Regions from separate parts of the Loigolactobacillus coryniformis subsp. coryniformis KCTC 3167 genome, predicted to be linked through region 1. Evidence: a T-box and tRNA genes for the amino acid it is inferred to sense, from the RefSeq annotation. Region 1 holds a T-box; the other holds one or more tRNA genes.

Region 1 (15,523 bases):
TGCACGGACTGTTGAAAATGAGTCGATCTTAAAACAGCAGATCACTCAATTAAAAGATCTACAGCAGTCACCTTATTTTGGCAGAATCGATATTGATGAAGCGGGTGATCGCGATACATTATATATTGGGACCTCGTCATTTATTGATGCTAAACAGAACTTTTTAGTTTATGATTGGCGGGCGCCAATCTCGGGTATTTACTATAATGGTACGCTGGGTAAAGTGAGTTATGAAACGCCGACTGGCCCGGTACAAGCTGAATTACTGAAGAAGCGGCAATTTTTGATCGAGCACGGTAAAATTGAAAATTTATTTGATACCAACGAAACAGTTGGCGATAGTATGCTGCAACATGTATTAGGTGCTGATAGTGATGAATATATGCGTAATATTGTTGCGACGATTCAACAGGAACAGAATGATATTATTCGTGATACGAAACATGATATTTTGATCGTACAGGGGGTAGCTGGTTCAGGGAAAACATCGGCTATACTGCAGCGGATCGCTTTTCTGCTGTATCATAGCCGCGAATCGTTAAATTCTGAGCAGATGATTTTATTTTCACCGAATCGCTTATTCAGTCATTATATTTCGGAAGTGCTTCCCAGTTTAGGTGAAAAAAATATGCGTCAGGTCACTTTAGCCGAATTTTTGGAGCAGCGCTTTTCTGGCCTACGGGTGGAGACCTTGTTTGATCGCTATGAACAGGATCAATCTAGCTTTCCTAGAACAGCACAAAAAATTCGACGCTATAAAGAAAGTTATACGTACATTCAGGCTGTGGAACATTATTTGCGCCAAGCCCAACCGCAACAATTAGCCTTTACGGATGTATATTTTGAAGGTCGCGCTTTCTTCACTAAGGCAGAAATTGCGGCAATTTATGCCCGGCTACCAGTTAAAATGTTGGCGGCGGATAAATTCCTCGCAACTAAGAACACGTTGATCAAGCGGTTGAAGCGGCGCATTCATGAGGAAGCTAAAGCTGATTGGGTGGCGGCAGAAGTTGATATGCTCGATGAAGATCGTTATCGGAGCATTGTCGGTGAGCAACGCTTTGACAGTGGTGATGATGAGTTTCAATTTATTGCTGAAAAACTGGTGCGTGACCGCTTAGCCATTGTTTATGACGCATTGTACAACGATTATTTTATTGATATGTACGAGCAGTATGCTGATTTTATGCGCCAGGCCACACCGAACGATGTGACCGCTAAGGTTTGGCAGACTATGATTGCGAGTTACAAGCAACAATTAGAACGGCACCATCTACGTTTAGAGGATGCTGCGCCATTGCTGTATTTGCGCGATCGTCTGACCGGTAGTGGGCAGAATCACGCGATGCAACATCTATTTATTGATGAAATGCAAGATTACACGATGGCACAATTAGCTTACATCAAGCACGCTTTTCCTAAAGCTAAATTAACTTTATTAGGCGATCGTGCGCAGGATTTATTTACCGCCCACTACCGACAAAATGATTTTATTGATGAATTGACGACTATTTTCCAGACCCACAGCATCAATTTGATCACGTTGAATAAAAGTTACCGCTCGACCTTCCCAATCACGACTTTTGCGGCAGCGTTATTGCCAGCTGGAAATGAGATCCAGGCCTTTACTCGCGATGGTCATAAGCCACTGTTGGTTACGACGGATTCAACGGCTGATAGTTTGCAGCAGATCACTAAACAATGTCGGCGTTTACTCTTACAGCACGAAACAGTCGCAGTTTTGACTAAGGATCGTGCAACAAGTGCGCGATTGTATGCACGGTTAAAGTTGGATGTTGAGACAACGCTGATGACGGACGCTGATCGCGCTTTGCCCAAGGGCGTTTTGATTTTACCAATCTATTTAGCGAAGGGCTTAGAATTTGATGCAGTCGTTGCTTATGATGTATCTGCTGTGCATTTTAATGCAGAGGGTGATCGTGATATCTTATATACAATCGCTTCACGGGCGATGCATGAATTAGTGTTGATCAGTACCGGTGCGCCATGTCAATTTATTGATGCTGTACCAGCAGAAATGCTAGCTCGGGATACTGTATTACCGGCAAACGAATTATCCTGATTAAAGGTGTTGCATTCATTTAGAATATATAATATACTATTTAGGCAGTGTTCTGATCAGACTGTTTAATTGTATATTTATGCCGTCTTAGCTCAGCAGGTAGAGCGCATCCATGGTAAGGATGAGGTCGTCGGTTCGAATCCGATAGACGGCTTAAGTTGAGAAAGCTGATAACGATAAAGTTATCGGCTTTTTTGTCGTTCAATTTAGCTAAAAACGACATAATATTTCGTTTAAGCAAGAAAGTAGCTATCCAGGTTATAAAATCAATGGTATTCTATTAATGGATGGTTATTGTATATAGAGGAGAAGGGCAATATCTATGGTTAAATTATTAAACAAATTCAAGCAGCAACAGTTGGTTAAACATTTAGCCAGCCAAGCTGAAGTGAATTTACATTTTGCTAGGGCTAACGCGGACTATACAGTCTGTCAATACGGGACGGAATTTGGTAACGGAATCGTTGTGGTAATTGATTTAGCGGATAGTGAATTACGGGTGCACCAAAGCGGTGGAAAAACGCAGTATCTGCCATTGGCGAATGCTAGTACAGAGCTATATGATCTTCTTTGTGAAGAGCGCGATCATCGGGCAATCAACGCAATTATCCCAAATTAGTTTGGCGTTTTAGTGGCGTCATTGAATTACATAATAAAATAAGTCTTGTCAGAAAGTGTCGTTGCAACTTCAGCAAAGTTACGCAGTAATTGAGCATAGTCGAACACGGTGACTGACACTTTGACACCGCACCATGAAATCGGTACAATTAAGTTAATATGTTGACGGGGAAGAGTAGCCGTAAGTGGATCTAAAGCGAGTCATTGGTTAGTGCGAAATGGCGGTCGCTAACGGTGAATGGGCCCTAGAGTGCCAGCGTGAATTAAGTAGCGGTGGCGGTGTTTGCGCCTTAAGCAAGAGTGGTGTCGCAGTGGCGGCACAATTTAGGTGGTACCACGACATTGAGCGTCCTATTGATAGTAATATCAATAGGATTTTTTTTATGAAAGAAGGAAATGGATATGACAAAAAAAGTAATTTTAACGGGTGATCGGCCAACTGGTAAGTTGCACATTGGACACTATATCGGTTCATTAAAAACGCGGGTGGCTATGCAGAATTCTGGTGATTATGATCCTTACATCATGATTGCAGACATGCAAGCATTAACTGACAACGCGCGTGATCCAGAAAAGATTCGGCATAGTTTGTTACAAGTTGCTTTAGATTATTTGGCGGTAGGAATTGATCCGGCTAAATCGACGATCTTAGTTCAGTCGCAGATTCCAGCTTTAAATGAATTGACGATGCACTATTTGAATATTGTCAATGTGTCGCGGTTGAATCGCAACCCAACGGTTAAAAGTGAAATTCAACAAAAAGGTTTCGGTCAAAGCATCCCAGCCGGCTTTTTGATTTATCCAGTTAGTCAGGCAGCTGATATTACGGCTTTTAAGGCTAGTGTGGTTCCGGTTGGCGATGATCAGGAACCCATGTTGGAGCAAACTCGCGAGATCGTGCGCAGTTTTAATAATATTTATCAACGGGATGTATTGGTTGAACCTGAGGGCGTTTTTCCACCTAAAGGTCAGGGCCGATTACCTGGCTTAGACGGTAATGCTAAAATGAGCAAATCACTGAATAACGCTATTTACTTGGCTGATTCTGCTGACGAGATCCAAAAGAAAGTTATGTCGATGTACACTGATCCTAACCATATTCATGTTGAAGATCCAGGTCAAGTTGAAGGCAACGTGGTTTTCACATATTTGGATGTTTTTGCTGAGGATCAGGCCCATGTTGCTGAATTAAAAGCACAGTATCAAGCCGGTGGTTTAGGTGATGTTAAGTTGAAACGCTATTTGAACGAAGTCTTACAGGCTGCTTTGGCACCAATTCGTCAGCGTCGCGAAGAATATGCGCAGGATCCTGCTGCGGTGTATGATATTCTGGCTAAGGGTAGCGCTAAAGCAAATGAAGTTGCCAATAAGACTTTAGCTGAAGTGCGAGCCGCAATTGGTATCAATTATTTCGATTAATGTGAGGCAGTTATATTGATCTAGCATATGCTTCAGCGTAAACTAATTTCAACCAATAACGAATGTAGGTGACAGAATGGAACTTGAGCAATTTATGCACGAGCTTGCGTCTAAGGCACCAACTCCTGGTGGCGGTGGTGCGAGTGCTTTAAGTGGTGCCACTGCAGCAGCGTTGGCTAGTATGGTGGTCAATTTGACCCAAGGTAAAAAGAAATACGCGGTCTATACAGATGAGCTGGCACAGATTTTAACGACAACGCAGCAACTGATCACAGATTTATTGGCGCAGATTCCTGCCGATGCTGCAGCTTTTGCACCGTTAGCGGACGCCTATCGCATTCCGAAAGAAGCGCCGCAACGTGCGGCAATTTTAGAGGCAGCACTGGCTCAAGCGACGTCAGTGCCATTAGCTGTTTTACGGCAATTAGACAGTTTAGTCCCTTTGATTGAAAGTTTAGTGACTAAGGGCAGCCAAATCATGCAAAGTGACGTTGGCGTAGCGGCAGTTACTTGTCGTAGCGCCTTAGAGGGTGCAGTACTAAACGTCTACATCAATACGCGTTTAATGCATGACCGCCAGCAAGCGTTGGCGTTAAATGCTGAGGCAGCAGCATTGGTCAATGATAATGTGATCCGCTGTCAGCGCGTCTATCAACAGGTTATGGCTAAGCTACAATAAGTATGCGGTGATGATTTCTTGAAATGGAAGTGATCTGGTGAAAATTCTCAGTGGTCATCCAGTAGTTCAACATTTATTTACTGCTTTGGAAACGCCAGTTGCACAATTACGTGCACAAGGTATTGTGCCTTGTTTAGCTTTGATTCGTGTTGGCGCAGATCCGGCTGCACAGAGCTATGCACGGACGATTCAAAATCGGTTTGCTAAAGCCCAAGTTGCCGTTCAGATAGTAGATTTTCCAACGGATGTGCAACCAACGATAGTGGTGCAGGCAATCAAACAACTGAATCAAGATACTGCCGTCCATGGGATCATGGTTTTACAGCCTCTGCCGTCACAGTTAGCGGTGGCACAATTGGCCGAAGTGATCGCACCAGCCAAAGATGTTGACAGTATCAGTCGGCTGAATCAGGCGGCCAACTATTTTGACATCGAAAGTGGTTTTTATCCTTGTACGGCTGAGGCAGTAATGGCGCTGTTGGACTATTATCAGATCAATTTAGCGGGTCAGCGCGTGACTGTGGTCGGCAAAAGCATGGTTGTAGGCAAGCCAGTGGCATTAGCACTGATGAATCGTGATGCCACCGTGACGGTGGCGCATAAGTTGACTCTGGACTTGCAGCAGACTTGTCAAAATGCAGATGTGATCGTCGCCTGTGCAGGTGTTCCCAATTTGATCGATGAAACCATGGTCCATGCGGGGCAAGTGATCATCGACGTTGGAATCAATCGCGTTAATGGGCGCTTAGTTGGTGATGTCGATTGGCCAGCAATTCACCCAATCGTGGCAGCAGCAACGCCTGTACCTGGTGGTGTAGGGACGATCACCACCTCAATTTTATTGAAACACACGGTTCAAAGTGCTTGGTTACAGCAACCCAGCGCTCAACCGCTAATAATTGAATAGAATAAGTTGTTCCGTCGTGCAAGCGCCGGTTTTTTTGTTAAAATGAAGTTGAGTAACCGTTTTATAATGGGGGTGGCAAAATGGTGCAGCCAAAACTTTTTGGTGCGATCGTAATGAGTGCACAAAGTCTTGATTTGAGTATCGTTAATTTGCGAACATTAGAAGTGATCGAACGAGTCAGCGCGCCGGTGGCCTTAGGTGAGCGTTTATTTTCTGATGGTGGGATCGATTTTGATGCAGTTAACGCAGCAATCGAGGCGTTACGCGGTTTTCAACAATTGATGCGTGATTATGGGGTCAGTGACGAACGAGTAGTAGCTAGCCACACGATTACGTCAGCAGAAAATATCAATTTTGTGCGTGATCAAATTTATACGAAAACGGGATTAACGGTTCATTTTACAACGGTCAGTGAAGAATTACTATTTCGTTATGAAGCCGCTGCGGTTTATTTGCCTAATTTTAAGCGTTTATGTCAGCAGAATACTGTTTTACTGCAATTAGGCGCTAGCTCGATTACGTTAATGGTCTTTCAGCATGGTGAATTGACTTTAACTCGGGAGTTGCAATTAGGCCCGATGCAGGTGGCACAACGCATGGCCGAACTGGAACATCGCGCAACGGCTTATGAAGATATTTTAGCCGACTATATCCATTCCAAGTTATTGGATATTTTGCGCTTTTTACCACAGGTGGCCTTTACTCAAGTGATCTTAATGGGGTCAAAATTGACCTTGCTGGAAAATATGATTCCGCAAGGCCAGCGAAGTTTGGCAATCACCCATCAGCAATTCAATCAGCGTTACCATCAAGTGATGACATTGTCACCGCAAGAATTACAAAATGACGAACAATTACCAGAAATTGAGGCTAATGAGGTTGCACCGACCTTCTTATTATTAGACGAGATTTTTGATACTTTGCATACCGAAACGATTTGGTTGTCGAATATTAAATTGCTCGATGGTTTTGTGGTGCATTTAGGTAGTCATAATGGCAAATATAAGCAATGGGACTTTGATGCGGCAGTGATCGCGGCAACACAACACGTGGCAGCACGCTACAATATTGATAGTGCCCACCAAAAGCAAGTTTTGAAATTTGCGGTGCAGTTATTTGATCGTTTACGTAAGATTCACGGCTTAGGCCGGCGGGAGCGCTTATTATTACAACTGGCGGCAATCTTGCAAGATACGGGGCTGTACTTAGATGCGAATCAGCACGCTTTTCATTCCGAATATATTATTCGTGCAAGTGAAATTCTGGGATTGGATCATACGGAGCAATTGATCGTGGCTGCAGTGGCCCGTTACCATAGCTCGGCGGCACCGTCGGCGGATCTGAGCCATTTTAATCAGTTACCGTTGATTCAACGCTTAGTGATTGCTAAGCTGGCCGCAATTTTACGGTTGGCTGATGCGCTGGATGACAGTCATCAAACAAAAATTAGCGCTATCAGCGTTAGTATTCGCCGCACGACGGTCACAATTACTGCCACTGCGCAAACGGATATTGAGTTAGAGAAATGGACTTTCGCTCAGAAAGCTGACTTCTTTACTAATGTTTATGGGCTGCAGCCGATTTTACAGCGGAAGGGGAGTTTATGATGAATTTTGCTAAGCCGGAATATTTTGTTAATCGTGAATTAAGCTGGGTCGATTTTGATGATCGCGTACTGGAAGAAGCCCGCGACAAAAACAATCCGTTGTTGGAACGGGTCCGCTTTCTCGGAATCACCCAAAGTAATTTAGACGAATTTTTCATGGTGCGGGTAGCTTCACTGCGGAAAATGCAAGCAGTGGCTTATTCCAAACCCGATGCTGCCGGGATGTCACCGACCACGCAGTTAGCGGCGCTAAGTGCCAAAATTCATCCCCTCGTTGAAAAACAGTATTCGACGTGGACGCGGTCATTGTTACCTCAATTGGAAAAAGTGGGCATCAATTTATTAGACTATAGCCAACTGTCAAAAAAACAATTGAGTTTTTGTAGTCAGTATTTTCATCAAGTACTCTATCCCGTTTTGACACCGCTAGCTGTGGATGCATCGCGGCCGTTCCCGTTTATTGGCAATAATACGCTGAATTTAGCGCTACGTTTAGTTAAGGCTGATGTCGCGGAGAAAAAAGATCGCCGATTTGCCATGGTCCAAGTGCCCGATGTTTTTCCGCGGGTGGTTACTTTACCTGGCGAAAATCAATTTATTCTGTTGGAAGAAGTGATCAAGCCATTTATCGGCGAATTATTTACTGGCTTCAAAGTTAAAGAGGTCCAGACCTTCCGCGTGATCCGTGATATGGATTTTGATGTGGCCGAAGAAGATGCTTCTGATTTAATGAAAGAAATCGTCCATCAGCTGGCGATGCGTGAGCACACGAAAGTGATGCGCTTAGAGTTAGCAGCCGAAACTAGCAAAACATTGCGTAAACGCTTGATCAAGGCGCTGGCAGTCCACGAAGCCGATGTGTACGATATCAAAGGCCCCATCGACTTGACTGTTTTAAGTAAGTTAGTCAAAGCTGTTAAAAATCATCCTGAATTATTATATCAACCGTTTAAAGCTTATACGCAGCCGGCGTTGCGGCAAACCGATCTGTTTGCGGCGATTCGCCAACAAGATCTGTTTCTGCATCACCCCTATGATAGCTTTGATCCGGTGGTGCAGCTGATCAAGCAAGCTGCCAATGATCCAGCAACGCTGGCTATTAAGATGACGCTGTACCGCGTGTCCAGCGATTCGCCAATCATTCAGTATCTTGGGGCGGCGGCACAAAATGGTAAGCAGGTCACCGTGCTAGTTGAATTAAAGGCCCGTTTTGACGAAGAAAACAACGTGCATTGGGCCACCGAATTGGAAAAGAAAGGCTGCCATGTGATTTACGGCTTAGTCGGTTTGAAAACGCATTGTAAATTGCTGTTGATCGTTCGTCGCGAAAGTGATGGCATTCGCCGGTATATGCATATGGCAACCGGTAATTATAATGATGTGACCGCACGCTTGTACACGGATATGGGCTTATTCACGGCTGATCCGAAAATGGGCGTCGACGCTTCGAACATTTTTAATATGCTGTCAGGCTTTTCTGAACCCGATCATTTTGCTGAATTAAACATTGCGCCGCTGACGTTGCGCAAGTTTTTGAATGCGCGCTTCGACGATGAAATTGCCAACGCCAAAGCCGGTAAAAAAGCACTGATTCGGATGAAAATGAACTCTTTGTCAGACAAACAAATGATCGAAAAAATCTACGAAGCCGCTGCTGCCGGAGTCAAAGTTGATTTGATCATTCGTGGCATCTGTTGTTTGAAGGTCGGGTTACCTGGTATCAGTGAGAACGTAACGGTTCATTCGATCGTCGGCCGTTTCTTGGAACACAGTCGAATCTACTATTTTTATGCTGGTGGCGAGGAAAAACTATACCTTTCGTCAGCCGATTTAATGAATCGTAATCTCAGTCGGCGGGTCGAGTTATTATTTCCAATTTTGCAGCCTAATATTAAAGCACAAATCGTACAAATTTATGAGTTAATGTGGCAAGACAACTTAAAAACGCGAGTTCTGCAAGCTGATGGCAGTTATCAAAAAGTCGATCGGCGGGGATTAGCGCCATTGGATGTGCAGGCGCATTTAGTGACGGTGGCGAATACTGAACAAAAAGCGGCAACCACTAAGCCAGCAACACCACCGACGCATTTTACGCCAATGAAAAAGCCATGGTCGCCGGTAGATGACGATTAGTAGTTTAAGTAAAGATATTCAATTTGAATAAAAGGAAGCGTACAGGATGGAAAATTTTGTGGTCATCGATCTAGGCTCTAACTCGGTACGGATGTCAGTGACGGAAATTGATAGTGATGGTAGTTTTCGTGCGGTCCAACAGCATAAAGAAATGGTACGTTTATCGGAAGATATGGGCACGGAAAAGATCTTACAGGAGCCGGCGATTGAGCGGACAATCGCCGCGCTGCAAAAATTTGCGGCAATCTATCAACAGTTGCCAAATGTAACTTTGCGTGCAGTGGCAACGGCAGCGGTCCGCAGCGCTAAAAATCAAAAAAAGTTTATTAAGCGTGTCGCGGACGAGGTTGATGGCTTGAAAATCGAAGTGATCCCCGGCACAATGGAGGCTTACTACGACTATTTAGGTGTTATCAACACCTTGCCGGTCACCAATTGTGTCATTATGGACACTGGTGGTGCTAGCTGTGAATTAGTCCTGGTACAAAATGGCAAGGTCCAGAATCTGATCAGTTTACCGATCGGTGCGGTTAATTTGACCGAAACTTTTTATAAGAATGGCGTTGATCAGTTAAAAGCAGAGGATCTGTTCTGGGAGACTACTTTTGTGAATCGGTTATTCAATGGTGTTTGGTGGCTGCATCGTGGCCAAAATTTACCGATCATTGCCTTAGGGGGGAGTAATCGGACACTAGCCAAAATTCAACGCAAGGGTAAAAATGTGCTGAATTTTGAAGATATTCATGGTTTTCGCATGAATGTTGCTGAGGTCAATGATGTCTACGCTAAAGTGATCAGTAAAGACTTGGCGGGACGTAAAAAAATTCCTGGCTTAGCTAAGGATCGGGCCGATATTATTGCTGGTGGTATGACCCCAATTGTGACGATTTTACGTTTTCTTGACTCTGATCGAGTGGTTTTCTCGCAGAATGGGGTACGTGAAGGCATTCTGTACGAGCACATCAGTCAATTGCAGGAGCAGGGGGATGTGCAGTAAAGTTAACTAAAAATGGTGCTGCAACCTTAATTGATTGCAGCACCATTTTGGTTCTATACTTTTTCCTGTTGATAGCTTACTTAACATGGTAATCTATTAGCAGGATTTTTTAGTGCAAAATAAAAAAGGCCCATAAGCCTCGCACCTAAAAAATCCACCCACTACAGCATCTTTTTTAAAGGACGTGAAAACTTATGGACCCTGTAGATAATAATATAAAATTTGCGCTCAGTATTAAAGACCCAAATGTAGTTTTTTACAAATATAACTATCAAGTGATTAAAGCTAAGCGCGCAAAAGTATATATAGCCACGGTTAAGTTCGACCAGAAACATTGCGCTAACTGTGGCTTTTGCGAGCTAAGTCATAATGGACACTACGTATCACGCGTGACCTATCTGGCAGCGAATGCGAGTGAACCAGTTTATTTAGAACTCCATAAAGAACGCGTCATTTGTCGTAATTGTAAAGCGTCGTTTATGGCTACTTCTGATGTGGTAGACAAGTACTGTTGTATCTCCCGAGCCACGCGTCAGAAAGTGTTTATGAGTCTACAAGACGACCGCACTCAAGCTAGCATTGCGATCGATGCCGGCATATCAGCTAGCACTGTCTGTCGTTACTTAGACAACTATGATGACTTATTTCGCAGAAATCTTAACTATCTACCGGTTCATCTCGCCATGGATGAATTTAGAGGAATTGGTGGTCGGCTCCATTTCATCTGTATTAATGGCGCTGGTGAGCACGAAATTCAACAAATTCTGCCAGACCGATTCAAGCAAAGTATTACTGATTATTTTAAACAATTTCCAGCAAGTGTTCGAGCACGTGTCAAAACAGTTACCGTAGATCTAAATAGTTACTATCAAGACATTGCCAAGGCAATGTTTCCGCAGGCAAAAATTGTGATCGACCGCTTTCACATCGTTGCAATGATGACTCGAGCTTTTAATCAAACTCGGGTGCAAACCATGAAAAAGTACAATAAAAGATCCTATGAATATCGCACGTTAAAGTTCGCCTGGCGGCTTTATTTGAAGTATGCCGGAAATCTAGATGAGGAACATGTCTTTTATGACCGACACCTGCGAAAACAACTCACACAACTAGAACGTGTAGAACAAGGACTGACAATTAACGAAGAACTTAAAGCATCGTACGAGTCGATGCAAAGCATCATGGAAAACCTTAAGAATCAAGACAAAGACAAGCTTGTGGAAGATCTATATACAAGTCAAAATATAAGTCCCTACATGAAAGCAGTGTTTCAAACGTTCAAAAAGAACTTAGTGGTTGTACTCAACGCCAGTGAATCGGACTATACGAATGGCCCAGTCGAAGGCATGAATCGAATGATTAAACAAATTCAACGCACAGCATTTGGATTCCGTAATTACCATCATATGATTTCACGTATTAAGTTACGGCAAATGAGAACAAAACCAATGAAAAAACAGAGTTGAAAGTCGCATGACTTTCAACTCTGTAAAAGCTATTCATCAACAGGATTTGACAAAGAGCCACCATTTTTAGTTATTTGACCATGAAATTCATTGCGGACAAGAAATCATGGATCCGTTCCGTTGGTTCGGTGAAGAAGGTTTTGGGATCACCACTGTAGAGAATCTCGCCTTCTTCTAAGAAGATGATTTGATCAGCAACACCGCGAGCAAATTCCATATTGTGTGTCACCACGATCATCGAGTTGTGTTCTTGGGCGAGCTTTAATAAGACGCGCAAAACGTCAGCTTCTAGCTCAGGATCCAGCGCTGAAGTTGGCTCGTCGAAGAACATATACTTCGGTTTCATCGCTAAAGCGCGGGCGATGGCAACACGCTGCTGTTGACCGCCGGACAACGCCGTCGGAAATTGATCCGCTTTGTCCGCTAAACCAACTTGGGCTAATAAGCCTTTAGCCGTTGAAGTCGCTGCAGCCGGTGATTGTTTCAAAACGTGAATCGGCGCTTCAGTGACGTTTTTTAAAACAGATAAATGAGGGAATAAATTGAAACTTTGGAAAACCATCCCAGTTTGGCGGCGAATACTCAGAATATCTTTTTCGGCAATTGCTTTACTAAAATCTAATTCTAGATCATCGAAGTGATACAAGCCGCTTTCCGGCCGTTCCAGTAAATTCAATGAGCGCAGTAACGTCGATTTACCGGAACCAGAAGGACCAACGATCACGGTGGTTTTATGTTCAGGAAAGGCGATGTTCACGTCGTTTAGCGCGTGGCGCTCGCCGTAAATTTTATTAACGTGTTCAAGTTTTAGCATAGGGCCCTCCTTAAATTAATGTTGTGTTGGAACATAGCGTGACGTCCATTTTTCCAAGTAGCCTTGTAGGATCGTCAGTGCGGTACAGATCACTAGATAAACGAGCGCAACCAGTGAATATAACAGTAGGGGTTCGTAGGTTTTAGCTGAGATCTGTTGACCAACAGTGAACATTTCTACGATCGTGATGCTGGAAGCCAATGAGGTGTCCTTAACTAAACCGATAAATGAGTTGGATAATGGTGGTAAAGAAACACGTACGGCTTGCGGTAAAATAATGCGGAAAAGTACTTGACGTCGGGTCATGCCTAGCGTTAAGGCAGCTTCCCATTGACCATTAGGAATCGACAAAATCGCTGCACGGATCGTTTCCGAACTGTAGGCACCGACATTTAGTGTGAAAGTAATGATTGCTGCAGTCCACGGGCTAAACTGAACACCCAGGTTAGGTAAACCGAAGAAAACAATAAATAATTGAACTAATAGTGGTGTGCTACGGAAAATCCAAACATAACCCCAAAATAAGCCGCGAATAATTTGGAATGGTCCACGGATCGGCGATAAGCGCACCATCGCGGTGAGCAATGCCAATAGTAAGCCGAGAACAAATGAAATTAAGGTTAGTGGGATCGTGTATTGGATCGCGGCGGTAATGATCTGTGGTAAAGCAGAGGTCACGATTTCCCAAGTACTGCTCGACATGAAAAACATCCTTTCGTGCGATATATGTAGAAAGAGTGGACCAGCTGGTATTCATCCGGATTTGGATGACGCCATGACCCGCTGTCCCACTCTCAAACGTGCATCGTTATTTTTTAGTTACATCAGTACCAAAGTATTTTTGTGATATTTTCTTTAAAGTACCATCTTTTTGTAGACTCTTTAGGGCTTTATTAACGGATTTGTTCAAATTCTTATCTTTCTTATTCAACATACCCGCGATTTCTTGTGTTTCTAATTTTGAACCACCGGAGATCAATTTGATTTTAGCATTAGGCTTTTGCTTCAAATAAGCACCAAATGCTTCAACTGAGTTGATCGTCCCATCGGCACGACCTTGTTCAACTAATTCGATCGATTGTTCAAAACCACTACTTGAGACGATCGATGCACCTAAATTACGTGCATCGGTCGCATTATTACTAGAAGCAGTTTGGGCCATCTTTTTACCTTTGATATCCGTGATCTTCTTAATATCTTTATTGCCCTTTTTAACTGCTAATTCGGACTTGCTGTAAATATACGGAGTGGTGAAACGGTATTTGGCTTTACGTTGTTTAGTTACAGCCATGTCGTTCAATACGAGATCGTATTTATTAACGTTTAAACCGGCGATCAGTGAGTCAAATTGTGTTTCGACAAAGACAGGTTTGAGCTTCATTTTCTTTGCAACGGCCTTACCGACTTCAACTTCGTAACCAGTCAGTTTGCCATCTTCATGGTAGCCATAAGGTTGATAGGTGCCTTCCAAACCGATCTGGAGGGTGCCCTTTTTATTTAGTTCAGCGGTGACGGCTTTACTAGCTGCGTGAGTTGGTGTTGCTGCAGGTGCGACGGCCAACAAAAAGGCTGCTGCTGTTGCCCCGAGAATCCCCAAAAACTTTTTCATTATCTAAATCCACCTCAATTAATATTTTAATAACTTACAAATCGTCAACAAGCATAAGTATATAACATTTCAAGGCATTTTTTAACCAAGTTGATGAATTTTCTTAATGAGTGACGTGTTAAAATGAAATACAAATCGTTATAAAGGGTGAATTGATCCTCTCAGTCAATGGTACGTGCGGGATGAACATAGAAGTTAAGCCAGTACCTATTTTGGCATAGAATCTTATCACATTAACATGTTACTTAAAGGAGTGCTTTTCTTGGCCAAGAAATTTTATCAACTTAATCGTTTACAACGGATCACCTATTTAGTTAAAAATAAAATGCTAACACTGCGGGATGCAGCATTTTTTACTAATCATACTGGATTAACTCAAGAACGAGCTGGGCAATTGGTGGAAAATCAGTTGACCACTTTTGCTTTGCCAGAAGGGATTGCGCGCAACGTACTGGTCAACGGCAAGTTACATCAGGTGCCAATGGTGACTGAAGAGCCTTCAGTGATTGCTGCTGCCAGTAATGGGGCTCGCTTAGCTGCATTTGGTGGCGGCTTTACGGCAACGCAGCCACAACGGCTGTTGATTGGGCAGATCGTGCTAACTGAGGTGCTGGATATTGCAACAATCACGGATCAGATCACTGATCAAGAAGCACAACTGTTACAAGTGGCTGATCAGGCGCATCCCTCACTGAAAAAACGGGGTGGCGGAGCACGTTGGCTGCGGGTACGTCAGTTGAGCACACAAGAGCTTTCAATTGATTTAGCAGTTGATGTGCAGCAAGCAATGGGGGCTAACATGTTAAATTCTATGTTGGAGGCAGTGGCTGATTACTTGCAAACTAAATTGGCGCTGACCCCGTTGATGAGTATTTTGTCGAATTATATACCTGAAAGCACGGTGACAGCTACTGTTGCGATACCGGTAGCTGTTTTGGCGACTGCAACTATTTCCGGGGCAACCGTGGCAGCGAAAATAGTAGCGGCTAGCCATATTGCCCAGATAGATCCATATCGGGCGGTTACGCATAACAAAGGTATTATGAATGGTATTGATGCAGTGGTACTGGCCTTTGGTAATGATTTTCGCGCAATTGAAGCTGGTGTTCATGCTTATGCTGCGCGTGATGGTCAGTATCGTGGCCTTAGCCATTGGCAGGTCAATGGTGCTGAACTGCGGGGAGAATTGACT
Region 2 (15,523 bases), 1.4 Mb from region 1:
CGATGGTCAAACTAACTGACGTCGCCAAATTAGCTGGCGTTTCCGCTACTACCGTTTCACGAGTGATCAATAACTACGGTTCTTTATCGCAACACACTAAAGATAAAGTATTTGCCGCAATGCAGGAACTAAATTATCAGCCCAACAGTCTAGCACGTTCGCTGCAAGGTAAGGAAACAAAATTAATCGGCGTTATTTTCCCATCAGTTAGTAACCCTTTTTTTGGTGAGCTCGTTTCATTACTAGAAAGCCATCTTTTCGCCAAAGGCTACAAAGTCATCTTATGTAATAGCGCGGAGAATAAAGAAAAAGAGCGGGCGTATTTACAAATGTTGATTGCCAACCAAGTTGATGGTATTATTGCCGGTGCTCATAATCTAGGCATTGCGGAATATGAACGCGTCGGTTTGCCCATCATTTCGTTTGACCGTGCCTTATCAAATACGATTCCAATCGTCAGCAGCGATAATTATACCGGCGGCGCATTGGCAACGGAAGCATTACTAAAAGCTGGGGCTAAAAAAATCGTCATCCTTTCTGGAATCAACCAGCCGAATTCTCCAACGACGGAACGCTTAAATGGCTATGCCGATACTCTAAAAGCAGCCGACCTACAACCAATCACTGCTGAGATCGATTTTCATACCGCCGCTAATATCAAAGCCTTAAAGATCCATCAGTTACTCGTTGATCAAAAACCGGACGGTGTCTTTTGTACCGATGATCTATCGGCACTTTTACTAATAAATGAAGCGCAAAAATTAGGCTTGGCTATCCCAACTGACTTACAAGTAGTTGGCTATGACGGTACTAAATTAATTCAAGATTATCATCCCGAATTAACTACGATCATGCAACCCATCGATGATATCGCTACTTTATTGATTGATCTGTTGCTACAAAGAATCAAAGACCACCATGTAGCTTTACAACCACGCTACCAATTGCCGGTCAAATTGATCAATGGCCAAACAACGCGTTAAGTTGAATTAAACACGCAAAAAAGCTTCCTACCAACAGTAAACGAGGTTGCGATAATCCCTCCATAATCATCAGATGAATTATTGTATTTCATCTGATGATTATGGAGGGATTATTATATGCCAAGATCCAAACTCACTGCCCTTGAAAAACTCAAACTGATCGAGGCGTTTCAACAGTCAGGTATATCGAGAACGCCACTTTTGCACGACAGCGTGGAATCGATGAGAAAGCGCTTGGAAGAAGCCAAAAAGAACATCCACTATAGCAAGGAATTGAAGCTCAGAACAAACAAAAAAGCAACCCTACTAAAAATTAATTTAGTAAGATTGCACTTATTCGATTGTGTCCATATTCGGACATCAATACCGGCGATCGGGGTCGAACCGATACTCCCGCGAGGGAACTGGATTTTGAATCCAGCGCGTCTGCCAATTCCGCCACGCCGGCATAATACTTATTTTTAAAAGCATGGATACCATACCTTTTTAATACAAAGGCGGTAACCGGATTTGAACCGGTGATAGAGGTTTTGCAGACCTTTGCCTTACCACTTGGCTATACCGCCATCATCAAGGTTCAAATACCTTGAAACTTTTAAACTGGGATAGCTGGATTCGAACCAGCGCATGACAGAGTCAAAGTCTGTTGCCTTACCGCTTGGCTATATCCCAATATGGTACAAGGGCGGTATGTGGGAATCGAACCCACGCGTGCCGGAGCCACAATCCGGTGCGTTAACCACTTCGCCAATACCGCCATGGCAGGGATAGTAGGAGTTGAACCCACATCAACGGTTTTGGAGACCGTGATTCTACCATTGAACTATATCCCTATTATAAAAATGGAGGAGAGTGGATTCGAACCACCGAACCCGAAGGAGCGGATTTACAGTCCGCCGCGTTTAGCCACTTCGCTACTCCTCCATAAATGGCGCGGGACAGAATCGAACTGCCGACACATGGAGCTTCAATCCATTGCTCTACCGACTGAGCTACCGAGCCATATGAAAATATTATAAGCGGTCCCAACGGGACTCGAACCCGTGATCTCCTGCGTGACAGGCAGGCGTCCTAACCAACTAGACCATGGAACCAATGTTGATGGAGGTTACAGGGATCGAACCTGTGACCCCCTGCTTGTAAGGCAGGTGCTCTCCCAGCTGAGCTAAACCTCCATAATGACCCGTACGGGATTTGAACCCATGTTACCGCCGTGAAAGGGCGGTGTCTTAACCACTTGACCAACGGGCCAGCATAGCTGACGGAGAGTAAGGGATTCGAACCCTTGATACAGGCAATACCCGTATACATGATTTCCAATCATGCTCCTTCAGCCGCTCGGACAACTCTCCATGACTCGACTCCGGCTGTCGGACTCGAACCAACGACATTCTGATTAACAGTCAGACGCTCTACCAACTGAGCTAAGCCGGAATTATAAACAGCGTGGCAACGTCCTACCCTCGCAGGGGGTGCTCCCCCAACTACTCTCGGCGTTAAGAAGCTTAACTTCTGTGTTCGACATGGGAACAGGTGTATCCTTCTTGCTATCGCCACCACACCACTTTCTGAGAACGTTACGCTCTCAAAACTGGATATTCAATTTATTTGCCCTTGAACTAACCTGCGTAAATGCTACTTGGTTAAGTCCTCGACCGATTAGTATTGGTCCGCTCCATGCCTCACGACACGTCCACTTCCAACCTATCTACCTGATCATCTTTCAGGGGTCTTACTTCCATAAAGGAATGGGAAATCTCATCTTGTGGGGGGCTTCACACTTAGATGCTTTCAGCGTTTATCCCGGCCATACTTAGCTACCCAGCGATGCGCCTGGCGGCACAACTGGTACACCAGCGGTATGTCCATTCCGGTCCTCTCGTACTAGGAACAGCTCCACTCAAATTTCCTACGCCCGCGACGGATAGGGACCGAACTGTCTCACGACGTTCTGAACCCAGCTCGCGTACCACTTTAATGGGCGAACAGCCCAACCCTTGGGACCAACTACAGCCCCAGGATGTGATGAGCCGACATCGAGGTGCCAAACCTCCCCGTCGATGTGGACTCTTGGGGGAGATAAGCCTGTTATCCCCAGGGTAGCTTTTATCCGTTGAGCGATGGCCCTTCCATACGGAACCACCGGATCACTAAGCCCGACTTTCGTCCCTGCTCGACCTGTAAGTCTCGCAGTCAAGCTCCCTTATGCCTTTACACGCTATGAATGATTTCCAACCATTCTGAGGGAACCTTTGGGCGCCTCCGTTACTTTTTAGGAGGCGACCGCCCCAGTCAAACTGCCCACCTGACACTGTCTCCCGCCACGCTGAGTGGCGCGGGTTAGAGGGTTCATACTGCAAGGGTAGTATCCCACCAATGCCTCCACCGAAACTAGCGTTCCGGCTTCAACGGCTCCTACCTATCCTGTACAAGCAGTACAAACACTCAATATCAAGCTACAGTAAAGCTCCATGGGGTCTTTCCGTCCTGTCGCGGGTAACCCGCATCTTCACGGGTATTATAATTTCACCGAGTCTCTCGTCGAGACAGTGCCCAGATCGTTACGCCTTTCGTGCGGGTCGGAACTTACCCGACAAGGAATTTCGCTACCTTAGGACCGTTATAGTTACGGCCGCCGTTTACTGGGGCTTCATTTCTGGGCTTCGTACCGAAGTACTAACTCATCCACTTAACCTTCCAGCACCGGGCAGGCGTCAGCCCCTATACGTCATCTTACGATTTAGCAGAGACCTGTGTTTTTGATAAACAGTCGCCTGGGCCTATTCACTGCGGCTGATCGTTAGATCAGCACCCCTTCTTCCGAAGTTACGGGGTCATTTTGCCGAGTTCCTTAACGAGAGTTCTCTCGCACACCTGAGGATACTCTCCTCGACTACCTGTGTCGGTTTGCGGTACGGGTAGTTTATTTCTCACTAGAAGCTTTTCTCGGCAGTGTGACATCAAGGACTTCGCTACTTAAATTCGCTCCCCATCACAACTTGTCCGTACAGGTGCAAGCATTTGACTCACACCAAGACTTATTGCTTGGCCGCACATTTCCAATCGTGCGGATCCTTTAGCCTCCTGCGTCCCTCCATCGTTCAAACAAAATAAACTAGTACAGGAATCTCAACCTGTTGGCCATCGCTTACGCCTTGCGGCCTCAGCTTAGGTCCCGACTAACCCTGGGAGGACGAGCCTTCCCCAGGAAACCTTAGTCATACGGTGGACAGGATTCTCACCTGTCTTTCGCTACTCATACCGGCATTCTCACTTCTAAGCGCTCCAGTTGTCCTCACGATCAACCTTCAACGCCCTTAGAACGCTCTCCTACCATGACCACATAAGTGGTCATCCACAGTTTCGGTATTATGTTTAGCCCCGGTACATTTTCGGCGCAGGGTCACTCGACTAGTGAGCTATTACGCACTCTTTAAATGGTGGCTGCTTCTGAGCCAACATCCTAGTTGTCTATGCAACCCCACATCCTTTTCCACTTAACATAAATTTGGGGACCTTAACTGGTGGTCTGGGCTGTTTCCCTTTCGACAATGGATCTTATCACTCACTGTCTGACTCCCGGATAATTCATCAATGGCATTCGGAGTTTATCTGAATTCAGTAACCCAAGACGGGCCCCTAGTCCAAACAGTGCTCTACCTCCATGATGGTCAATTCCGAGGCTAGCCCTAAAGCTATTTCGAAGAGAACCAGCTATCTCCAAGTTCGTTTGGAATTTCACCGCTACCCACACCTCATCCCAGCATTTTTCAACATACACGGGTTCGGTCCTCCAGTGTGTTTTACCACACCTTCAACCTGGACATGGGTAGGTCACTTGGTTTCGGGTCTACGTCTACATACTAAACGCCCTATTCAGACTCGCTTTCGCTATGGCTCCGCCTTATCAGCTTAACCTCGCATGCAAACGTAACTCGCCGGTTCATTCTACAAAAGGCACGCTATTACCCATTAACGGGCTCTAACTAATTGTAGGCACACGGTTTCAGGAACTGTTTCACTCCCCTTCCGGGGTTCTTTTCACCTTTCCCTCACGGTACTGGTCCACTATCGGTCACTAGGTAGTATTTAGCCTTGGGAGATGGTCCTCCCAGATTCCGACGGAATTTCACGTGTTCCGCCGTACTCAGGATCCTGAACGAAGAGCCGTTGATTTGACTTACGGGACTTTCACCCTGTTTTGTTCAGCATTCCAACTGACTCAGTTATCAACGACTTTGGTAACTCCAAAGTTCAGTCCTACAACCCCACAATGCAAGCATCATGGTTTGGGCTGTTCCCCGTTCGCTCGCCGCTACTTAGGGAATCGAATTTTCTTTCTGTTCCTGCAGGTACTGAGATGTTTCAGTTCCCCACGTTTACCTCTCATAAGCTATGTATTCACTTATGAGTAACCAACGACTAAGTTGGCTGGGTTCCCCCATTCGGAAATCTCCGGATCAAAGCTTACGTACAGCTCCCCGAAGCATATCGGTGTTAGTACCGTCCTTCATCGGCTCCTAGTGCCAAGGCATCCACCGTGCGCCCTTCTTAACTTAACCTATTTGATACCTAACGGTATCACGGTTAGAGTTTAGCGATTAAGAAATACTTTCTTAAAAAACTCTTTAAAACGCAGTGTTAATTCTCGGTTTATATATTACAAAGAAATTGAATATCCAGTTTTCAAAGTACAACGTTTGAGAGTAAGCCTCTCAAAACTAAACAAAGTTTCAAAACAAATCGTGTAGGTTTCCGTAATTATTCCTTAGAAAGGAGGTGATCCAGCCGCAGGTTCTCCTACGGCTACCTTGTTACGACTTCACCCCAATCATCTGTCCCACCTTAGGCGGCTAGTTCCCTAAAAGGGTTACCCCACCGACTTCGGGTGTTACAAACTCTCATGGTGTGACGGGCGGTGTGTACAAGGCCCGGGAACGTATTCACCGCGGCGTGCTGATCCGCGATTACTAGCGATTCCGGCTTCATGTAGGCGAGTTGCAGCCTACAATCCGAACTGAGATCGGCTTTAAGAGATTAGCTTACCCTCGCGGGTTCGCAACTCGTTGTACCGACCATTGTAGCACGTGTGTAGCCCAGGTCATAAGGGGCATGCTGATTTGACGTCATCCCCACCTTCCTCCGGTTTGTCACCGGCAGTCTTACTAGAGTGCCCAACTAAATGCTGGCAACTAGTCATAAGGGTTGCGCTCGTTGCGGGACTTAACCCAACATCTCACGACACGAGCTGACGACAACCATGCACCACCTGTCACTTTGTCCCCGAAGGGAAAGCTGTATCTCTACAGTGGTCAAAGGATGTCAAGACCTGGTAAGGTTCTTCGCGTTGCTTCGAATTAAACCACATGCTCCACCGCTTGTGCGGGCCCCCGTCAATTCCTTTGAGTTTCAACCTTGCGGTCGTACTCCCCAGGCGGAATGCTTAATGCGTTAGCTGCAGCACTGAAGGGCGGAAACCCTCCAACACTTAGCATTCATCGTTTACGGTATGGACTACCAGGGTATCTAATCCTGTTCGCTCCCCATACTTTCGAGCCTCAGCGTCAGTTACAGACCAGACAGCCGCCTTCGCCACTGGTGTTCTTCCATATATCTACGCATTTCACCGCTACACATGGAGTTCCACTGTCCTCTTCTGCACTCAAGTTTCCCAGTTTCTAATGCACTTCTTCGGTTAAGCCGAAGGCTTTCACATCAGACTTAAAAAACCGCCTGCGCTCGCTTTACGCCCAATAAATCCGGACAACGCTTGCCACCTACGTATTACCGCGGCTGCTGGCACGTAGTTAGCCGTGGCTTTCTGGTTGGATACCGTCAAAGGACTAACAGTTACTCTAGTCCCTGTTCTTCTCCAACAACAGAGTTTTACGATCCTAAAACCTTCTTCACTCACGCGGCGTTGCTCCATCAGACTTTCGTCCATTGTGGAAGATTCCCTACTGCTGCCTCCCGTAGGAGTTTGGGCCGTGTCTCAGTCCCAATGTGGCCGATTACCCTCTCAGGTCGGCTACGTATCATTGTCTTGGTAAGCCGTTACCTTACCAACTAACTAATACGCCGCGGGTCCGTCCAAAAGTGACAGCCAAAGGCCGTCTTTTACATTCAGACCATGTGGTCTGAATGGTTATGCGGTATTAGCATCTGTTTCCAAATGTTATCCCCCACTTAAGGGTAGGTTACCCACGTGTTACTCACCCGTCCGCCACTCACGTCAATCAACGTCCACTGCAAGCAGCTTCGGTCGACGTCAGTGCGTTCGACTTGCATGTATTAGGCACGCCGCCAGCGTTCGTCCTGAGCCAGGATCAAACTCTCATATAAAATGAAAATTGATTGCTCAATTGATTTTGTTGCTAGCGAGTTATAATTCAAATTGAATTGACTTCGCAAATGTTTGCTTTATCTCGAACCGGTCCGAAGGCCGGTAAAAAATAAAGACCCTACACATTTGATTTGTCGAAACTTTGTTCAGTTTTCAAAGGTCTACCTTGTTGCTCAACACAACTTAATCAGTTTATCATGACGAGCGAAGCTTGTCAAGAACTTTTTGAATAAATATTCAAGCCGTTCATTTCTGATTTCGTTATGCCTTGTTAAATCAAGCTTTTACTCTGCATCTTTATGCAAGTAGAAATGAATAACTCAACAAGTGACAACTTTATTAGTTTATCAAGTTAAGCAAGATATGTCAACAAAAAGTTTTAAAAACTTTTTTCAACGACACGAGCTATAACTGACAACAACAAATACTATATCAACATTTCGCGGTAGCGTCAAGGATATTTATAATTAAAATTTGCTTTATTTCAGATTACGAATGCTAATTAATTTATCTTTATAATTGTACGTATTAAAAAAGCATAATTACCGTAAAAGGGTAATTATGCATTCGTTACTGTTCGTTTCTATTATTTAGTGATTTTTTCTACACCACGCATATAAGGAACAAGAACTTTCGGTACGGTCACACTGCCATCTTCATTTTGATAATTTTCTAAAATAGCTGCAACAGTACGACCAACCGCTAAGCCTGATCCATTCAATGTGTGTAATAAATTGACTTTGCCTTCACTATCACGGTAACGAATCTGTGCACGGCGCGCTTGGAAATCTAAGCAATTTGAACAACTTGAAATTTCACGATAAGTTTCTTGCGCCGGAATCCATACCTCTAGATCGTAAGTTTTCGCCGCAGAAAAGCCCATATCACCAGTTGATAAAGTAATAACATGATAGGGCAATTCAAGCTTTTGTAAGATATTTTCTGCATTAGCTGTCATTTTTTCTAATTCATTAAATGATTCTTCTGGCTTAACGTACTTGACCATTTCCACTTTATTGAACTGGTGTAGTCGAATCAAGCCACGAGTATCCCGACCAGCACTACCTGCTTCAGAACGGAACGATGGACTCAACGCTGTGAAGTAAACCGGTAATTGTGCTTCATCCAAAATTTCACCACGATAGTAATTAGTCAATGGTACTTCAGCGGTCGGAATCATGGTCATTTCTTTGTCATCAGTCACCGTTGAGAAAACGTCCTCCCGGAACTTAGGGAACTGGCCCGTCCCAAACATCGAATCATCATTGACCATATAAGGTGTGATCATTTCGGTATAGCCTTCTTTTTCATGCTCATCCAGCATGAAATTATAAACGGCACGTTCTAACTTAGCACCTAAACCTTTATAGAAGAGAAAACGGCTGCCGGCCACTTTAGCGCCGCGTTCAAAATCAAGAATATCGAGATCTTCACCAATCTCCCAATGTGGTTTCGGCGTAAAATCAAACTGGCGCGGTGTACCGATCTTGCGCTCTTCATGATTAGCTGATTCGTCTGGACCGACTGGAATCGATGCATCTGGTAAGTTAGGTAAACGAACTGCGATATAGCGAACTTGTTCATTTAGCCCGGCAAGCTTTTCATCAACTTGTTTAACTTGAGCACCAACCTCGCGCATTTCTGTGATCATATCTGTTGCGTCTGCTTTATTGCGTTTCAATTCAGCAATTTGCTTAGAAACCTCATTGCGTTTTTGCTTTAAGTTTTCAGAAACGGCAATTTGTTCCCGCCGTGCTTCATCTAATTCAACTAAGTGATCGATCTCTGCTGGATCAACACCACGTGTTGCTAAGCGCTGTTTCACTTCTTCCTTGTTTTGCCGAATCATTTTAACATCTAACATGATTAAATCCTCCATTAATTAAATTTTAAACGCAATACAAAAAAAGCCGACTCATCCCCGTAATTGGGACGAATCAGCTTCGCGGTACCACCCAAGTTTGACTATCATTAGCCACCCTCAATTGTCGATAACGATCGTTGACCGTGCAGGATTAACTGCCCGCTATTGTGCTGGAAGCGGTCCGAATGGCTTTGCAGCTACCACCATTTCTCTTAACAGACCTTAGGCACATCATCGCGTTTAAATAATGTAGTTAGTGTACTCGAATTTTTAATAAAAGGCAACTCGAAAAAAGTTGTGCCACATATTGCAATCGATTTTCAGCATGATACAATATATGGTGCTGTTCAGACCCATTTAAGGTTAAACTTATTTGTACGGGCCTAAACTTGTGTTATTGCTCGTTAAACAATCCCAATTAAAAACCGAAAACAAGGAGCCTATTATTATGATCGTACTTGCAGGAACAATTGGCGCAGGTAAAACAAGCCTTACTACGCTATTGGCGGAACATTTAAATTCGCAAGCCTTCTATGAATCCGTTGATGACAATCCCGTTCTCCCTTATTTCTATCAGGATCCAAAAAAGTATGCCTTCTTACTCCAGATTTATTTTTTAAATAAACGGATGGCTCAATTAAAAGCTGCTGATCGCATCACTAACAGTGTGATGGATCGGTCAATCTTCGAAGATTCATTATTGTTCCACTTAAACGCGGATCTAGGCCGGGCGACTGAAACAGAAGTTGCCGTGTATGATTCATTATTAGATAACATGCTTCAAGAATTACCACAGCAAGACTACCATAAACGTCCTGACTTACTGGTCCATATCAACATTTCTTTTGAAACCATGTTAAAACGAATCGAAAAGCGTAACCGGCCTTATGAACAGATCACGCAAGACCCTAGCCTTTACGATTATTACCGGACGTTAAATCAACGTTATTCACAATGGTACGATGATTATAATGAAAGTCCTAAAATCCAAATCGATGGTGATCAACTTGACTTCGTCAGCGATGAGCTTGCCCGTAAGCGGGTCATTGAGCTAATTGATCAAAAATTAGCTAGCCTCCGGCAACCAGCATCTGCTGCTAGCAATCACCAATAATAAACGGCTCTTTGTCAAATCCTGTTGATGAATAGCTTTTACAGAGTTGAAAGTCATGCGACTTTCAACTCTGTTTTTTTCATTGGTTTTGTTCTCATTTGCCGTAACTTAATACGTGAAATCATATGATGGTAATTACGGAATCCAAATGCTGTGCGTTGAATTTGTTTAATCATTCGATTCATGCCTTCGACTGGGCCATTCGTATAGTCCGATTCACTGGCGTTGAGTACAACCACTAAGTTCTTTTTGAACGTTTGAAACACTGCTTTCATGTAGGGACTTATATTTTGATTTGTATATAGATCTTCCACAAGCTTGTCTTTGTCTTGATTCTTAAGGTTTTCCATGATGCTTTGCATCGACTCGTACGATGCTTTAAGTTCTTCGTTAATTGTCAGTCCTTGTTCTACACGTTCTAGTTGTGTGAGTTGTTTTCGCAGGTGTCGGTCATAAAAGACATGTTCCTCATCTAGATTTCCGGCATACTTCAAATAAAGCCGCCAGGCGAACTTTAACGTGCGATATTCATAGGATCTTTTATTGTACTTTTTCATGGTTTGTACCCGAGTTTGATTAAAAGCTCGAGTCATCATTGCAATGATGTGAAAGCGGTCGATCACAATTTTTGCCTGCGGAAACATTGCCTTGGCAATGTCTTGATAGTAACTATTTAGATCTACGGTAACTGTTTTGACACGTGCTCGAACACTTGCTGGAAATTGTTTAAAATAATCAGTAATACTTTGCTTGAATCGGTCTGGCAGAATTTGTTGAATTTCGTGCTCACCAGCGCCATTAATACAGATGAAATGGAGCCGACCACCAATTCCTCTAAATTCATCCATGACGAGATGAACCGGTAGATAGTTAAGATTTCTGCGAAATAAGTCATCATAGTTGTCTAAGTAACGACAGACAGTGCTAGCTGATATGCCGGCATCGATCGCAATGCTAGCTTGAGTGCGGTCGTCTTGTAGACTCATAAACACTTTCTGACGCGTGGCTCGGGAGATACAACAGTACTTGTCTACCACATCAGCACTTTACAGCTTTTTAAAAAAATTTGGATATAAAAAGGCACGAATGCCTATTCTTTGCTAAAATGAGTTCGACAAAAAACCATTTAGAAAGAAGGATTCGTGTTGAACTCATTTTATCAAAAATCATCACTTTTAACCACCCTCCACGCCTATTTTTCTGATTTAAAAGCGGCTGGCTTGTCTAAGCCAATGGGCCTTAACTATTTTTGGTTGTGTCTAGCGTTGTTAGTGATCGGTGACCGCCACTCGATCCGCCACTTATTTGAACAATTTCTGGGCCGGGTGACGAAGCATTCTTTGAACACGTTTTATCGGGCTTTGGCAGTGATCGGTAACCACTTGCCACAGTTAGAAGTGCGCAACTTGACGTATTTACTGACCTTGATTCCCACTACTTGTCAGGACTTGCCCTTATTATTGGTTCTGGATGACACGGTCCAACCCAAGTTCGGCCACAAATTTACCGGCGTCAAATATCTATTCGATCACGCCGCACATACGGGTAAGCGGCTCGTCAATGCCCATGATTTCGTTACTTTAGGTCTGATGATCCCAACACAGCGGGACCAAGATGACCAGCCAGTTTATACGTTCTTGCCGTTAGCCACGCACCTTTATCAGGCGGAACAGGCGACCAAATACCAGCAAGCGGCGCAAATGATCAAGACGACTTTGAAATCGATCGCCAGCGACCAACAAGTGTTCCTACTGTGTGACAGTTGGTATCCCAAAGCTGAGATCAACCAACTGGTCATGACGCAACCTAATCTAGCTATGATCGCCAATGTGCGTAAAGATACCGCCATGTTTGGCTTACCCAAACGCACCGGTAAGCGCGGCCGGCCGCGGAAATATGGTGACCAGATCCATTTGGGAAATATTGCATTAAATCTTTGTTCGGCCGGAGATCAGATCGGTATAGTGCGGTGTCTGACACGCTTGATGCCCCAGCCAGTTTACATGATCCGCGTACAACGCAAGACGACTTGTCGTCTGTTCATGGCGACGAGCGCGCCCGAAGAATTAGCGGCGATCACAACCGAAACCCTAGCCGTTGATCCGACCCAGCTCACCTATCGGACGCCGGAGACCAGCGCCCCTGCGCCAGCGCTACGAGCGTTGGCCTACTATCAAAAACGTTGGGCGATCGAGACCTATTTTTATGAAATGAAAACATTCTGGCACTTCGGTGATTACGCCGTGCGTTCAGTAGCCAAGATTGAAGCCGATCATCATTTATTGAATACGGCGTATACCTTGATGATCGTATTGCCATTGACCCAACCTAGTTTAGCTTTTTTGGTAACCAAAAGTTTGCGTGAACGCAAACTCTGGTTAAGTCGGCAAATTCAAGCGGCGCTGTTTTTGGCTAGTTTAGCGCGGCAAGTGCAAAGGCGGTTAAAAACAACACCGGCCAAAGTGGTGATTCAGTGGTTGGCTTCTTGTTGGTCGGGGGTCAGTGAAAAGCTGTAAAGTGCTGTACCACATCAGAAGTAGCCATAAACGACGCTTTACAATTACGACAAATGACGCGTTCTTTATGGAGTTCTAAATAAACTGGTTCACTCGCATTCGCTGCCAGATAGGTCACGCGTGATACGTAGTGTCCATTATGACTTAGCTCGCAAAAGCCACAGTTAGCGCAATGTTTCTGGTCGAACTTAACCGTGGCTATATATACTTTTGCGCGCTTAGCTTTAATCACTTGATAGTTATATTTGTAAAAAACTACATTTGGGTCTTTAATACTGAGCACAAATTTTATATTATTATCTACAGGGTCCATAAGTTTTCACGTCCTTTAAAAAAGATGCTGTAGTGGGTGGATTTTTTAGGTGCGAGGCTTATGGGCCTTTTTTATTTTGCACTAAAAAATCCTGCTAATAGATTACCATGTTAAGTAAGCTATCAACAGGAAAAAGTATAGAACCTAATAAACTTCTCAGTCTAAAGTCAGTCATTGATTTTAGGCTTTTTTGTTAGTCAAAGTACGTTCAGCGTCGCTTTGCTTTTAGGTAATAGAATAGTAAAATGAGAAAAGTAGCCACAAAATAAATACTTGTAAGGAGCTTTGTGATGCTGTTTGAAGAAATATTTTTAGAAAAAGCGGATCTGCAGAAGTTTCAGATGTTTCGCGTTCTAAAATCAGCTGGTACTAATTCGTTTACGATCAATGATATTAGTGAACAGCTACACCTTTCATATCAACAAACTTATAATACCTTTCAAGATCTATTACAGGATATGCAAACAATGAATCCACAACTCGATTCAACCCTTAATCGACATGAATTACTATCTCAACACACGTTCAAAACTTCTTTAGAGCGCTATCGCCTTTTTCTACTGGAACAATCCTTAGTCTTTCAGTTTATTGATTATCTAGTCCAAGAAGCAGCGCCTTCAGTTAGTGAGTTTTGTGAACAACACTTCGTCAGTAAATCAACCTTACTCCGCAAGTCAGCGGCTTTAAAACGTTTCATGTTGCAGTACTCACTGCGATTTTCTTATACGGATCTGAAAATTGTTGGTGATGAATGCAATATTCGTTATTTTCTATTTATTGTTTATTGGATCGGTTTTCATGGTATGCGCTGGCCGTTACATCATTTTAGTGAAAGTTCACTCCAGCAATCACTTACAACCGTTAACACACCAGCAAATGACACGATCCTTACTTTACAAAAAAGATTGTTGCTTGGTATCATGCGTGTGCGCATCACCAATGGTTATTTGATCCACAATAATAATCTTTTCAAAATTCTCACCGCACATAATCCTAGTTTTGAACAATTAAGTCTACCAACTGAGTTATTTAATTATCTTTCCGCGCGCAATCGACAACGTGAGACTGAATTCTTCTTTTTCGCGCAATTTAGTTTGATCACTTCTGCAACGACTACCCAACAGCGTGCACACCAGCTGACGGCCTACCTAACTGAGCAGAAAAGTCCTTTATGGCAGTTAACTGTGGAACTTTTAGGTAACCTATCAACTACTTACAAGACTAAATTGACTGTCACTAACGAACCAACATTAACTTATAATATTTTGCGGTTATTGATGACCACGACTGCGTTACAAGGTAATTACCCAAAAGTGATTGATTTTTATCAGCCCGACTTGACTAGTTACACCCAAACACAACTTTATCAATATATACTAGCCTTTCTCAGCCGGACCACAGTAACGCAAAATGCCGCACAGCTTTATCATCACCGTGAACAGCTTGCCACTTATTTATGCTATCTGCTGCAGCCGAAATTGCATCACTTTGAAGACCACCAAATGGTCCGCATTTGGCTAGTGGCTGAAAATAACGACCGCTTAACTGACGAGCTTCAACGCTTCCTAAAGTTCTTAAAAATCGCGCAAGTCATGCAACCACCGGCACAACCGACTGATGCTGATTTAATTTTATCTACTATTGATACTCAAGCCCCGCTAATACAACAAATGGCCACCACAGGTATTCCTATCCTACATTGGAATCTAGAAGCCCATGATACTAATTTTTTTCAGTTATATACCGAGATCAAAACACTTTATATGGCTAAACAAACAACTACAAGATCCAACTAAACCGTTGCGCAGCTTTGCGCGGCGGTTATTTTTATGATTCGCGACAAAAAAAGTGCCAGCAACCATGACGGCTACTAGCACTTCTTTCCCTTTAATCATTAATCATGATGGATCTTAGTCAAGTCCACTTCATCCAATGGAATCATGTGGGTCTTGTAACGAATCTTGTAATACGTGAACAAGATAATGAACAGTGGCACACTCATATAACTGACCCCTAGCGCTTGCCAATCAAAAGTCTTCACCGCATGTAGATCCTGGCCAATAATAACCAAAATACCTAGTACCATCGCCAAAATCGGTCCAAATGGGAATAACTTAGCGTGGTATTTCAACTCACTTAGCTGATGGCCTTGCGCGATAAAGGCTTTACGGAACCGATAATGCGAAATCGCGATCCCTAGCCATGCAATAAAACCAGTTAGCCCGGAAGCCGAAACTAAGAACAGATAGATCCGTGGTCCCCAGATGCCAGTCAGGAAAGTGAACAAGCCAACAACGGTCGTCATCAATAAGGCAGCAACGGGAACACCACGGCCGTTCACACGACCAAAAATTTTCGGTGCGATATGTTGCTTCGACATGGCCCACAAC

The links. A T-box is a leader RNA that pairs with one kind of tRNA and senses whether it is charged. The one in region 1 lies ahead of trpS (tryptophan--tRNA ligase), so its partner is inferred to be a tRNA-Trp.
Region 2: it has a tRNA-Trp gene. The T-box ahead of trpS (tryptophan--tRNA ligase) is inferred to sense a tRNA for this amino acid. The anticodon was not compared.

What each region holds. Positions count from the first base shown of each region.
Region 1 covers NZ_CP017713.1:639,869-655,391, forward strand. Annotated here, with positions in the region: gene helD (RNA polymerase recycling motor HelD) at 1-2,083, shown strand, start outside; tRNA gene LC20001_RS03090 (tRNA-Thr) at 2,165-2,237, shown strand; gene LC20001_RS03095 (hypothetical protein) at 2,406-2,702, shown strand; T-box leader at 2,855-3,058, shown strand; gene trpS (tryptophan--tRNA ligase) at 3,104-4,120, shown strand; gene LC20001_RS03110 (cyclodeaminase/cyclohydrolase family protein) at 4,197-4,799, shown strand; gene LC20001_RS03115 (bifunctional 5,10-methylenetetrahydrofolate dehydrogenase/5,10-methenyltetrahydrofolate cyclohydrolase) at 4,837-5,706, shown strand; gene LC20001_RS03120 (Ppx/GppA phosphatase family protein) at 5,787-7,313, shown strand; gene LC20001_RS03125 (RNA degradosome polyphosphate kinase) at 7,313-9,445, shown strand; gene LC20001_RS03130 (Ppx/GppA family phosphatase) at 9,492-10,442, shown strand; gene LC20001_RS03135 (ISL3 family transposase) at 10,637-11,908, shown strand; gene LC20001_RS03140 (amino acid ABC transporter ATP-binding protein) at 11,979-12,722, opposite strand; gene LC20001_RS03145 (amino acid ABC transporter permease) at 12,738-13,424, opposite strand; gene LC20001_RS03150 (transporter substrate-binding domain-containing protein) at 13,531-14,331, opposite strand; gene LC20001_RS03155 (hydroxymethylglutaryl-CoA reductase, degradative) at 14,594-15,523, shown strand, end outside.
Region 2 covers NZ_CP017713.1:2,058,842-2,074,364, forward strand. Annotated here, with positions in the region: gene LC20001_RS10200 (LacI family DNA-binding transcriptional regulator) at 3-983, shown strand; tRNA gene LC20001_RS10205 (tRNA-Leu) at 1,348-1,431, opposite strand; tRNA gene LC20001_RS10210 (tRNA-Cys) at 1,479-1,549, opposite strand; tRNA gene LC20001_RS10215 (tRNA-Gln) at 1,584-1,655, opposite strand; tRNA gene LC20001_RS10220 (tRNA-His) at 1,668-1,740, opposite strand; tRNA gene LC20001_RS10225 (tRNA-Trp) at 1,743-1,816, opposite strand; tRNA gene LC20001_RS10230 (tRNA-Tyr) at 1,827-1,907, opposite strand; tRNA gene LC20001_RS10235 (tRNA-Phe) at 1,913-1,985, opposite strand; tRNA gene LC20001_RS10240 (tRNA-Asp) at 2,004-2,077, opposite strand; tRNA gene LC20001_RS10245 (tRNA-Val) at 2,086-2,158, opposite strand; tRNA gene LC20001_RS10250 (tRNA-Glu) at 2,163-2,234, opposite strand; tRNA gene LC20001_RS10255 (tRNA-Ser) at 2,246-2,335, opposite strand; tRNA gene LC20001_RS10260 (tRNA-Asn) at 2,345-2,417, opposite strand; rRNA gene rrf (5S ribosomal RNA) at 2,428-2,544, opposite strand; rRNA gene LC20001_RS10270 (23S ribosomal RNA) at 2,623-5,545, opposite strand; rRNA gene LC20001_RS10275 (16S ribosomal RNA) at 5,756-7,325, opposite strand; gene serS (serine--tRNA ligase) at 7,913-9,190, opposite strand; gene LC20001_RS10285 (deoxynucleoside kinase) at 9,639-10,304, shown strand; partial or broken gene LC20001_RS10290 (ISL3 family transposase) at 10,358-11,350, opposite strand; gene LC20001_RS10295 (IS701 family transposase) at 11,447-12,820, shown strand; partial or broken gene LC20001_RS14780 (ISL3 family transposase) at 12,819-13,133, opposite strand; gene LC20001_RS10305 (helix-turn-helix domain-containing protein) at 13,424-14,929, shown strand; gene LC20001_RS10310 (amino acid permease) at 15,028-15,523, opposite strand, start outside.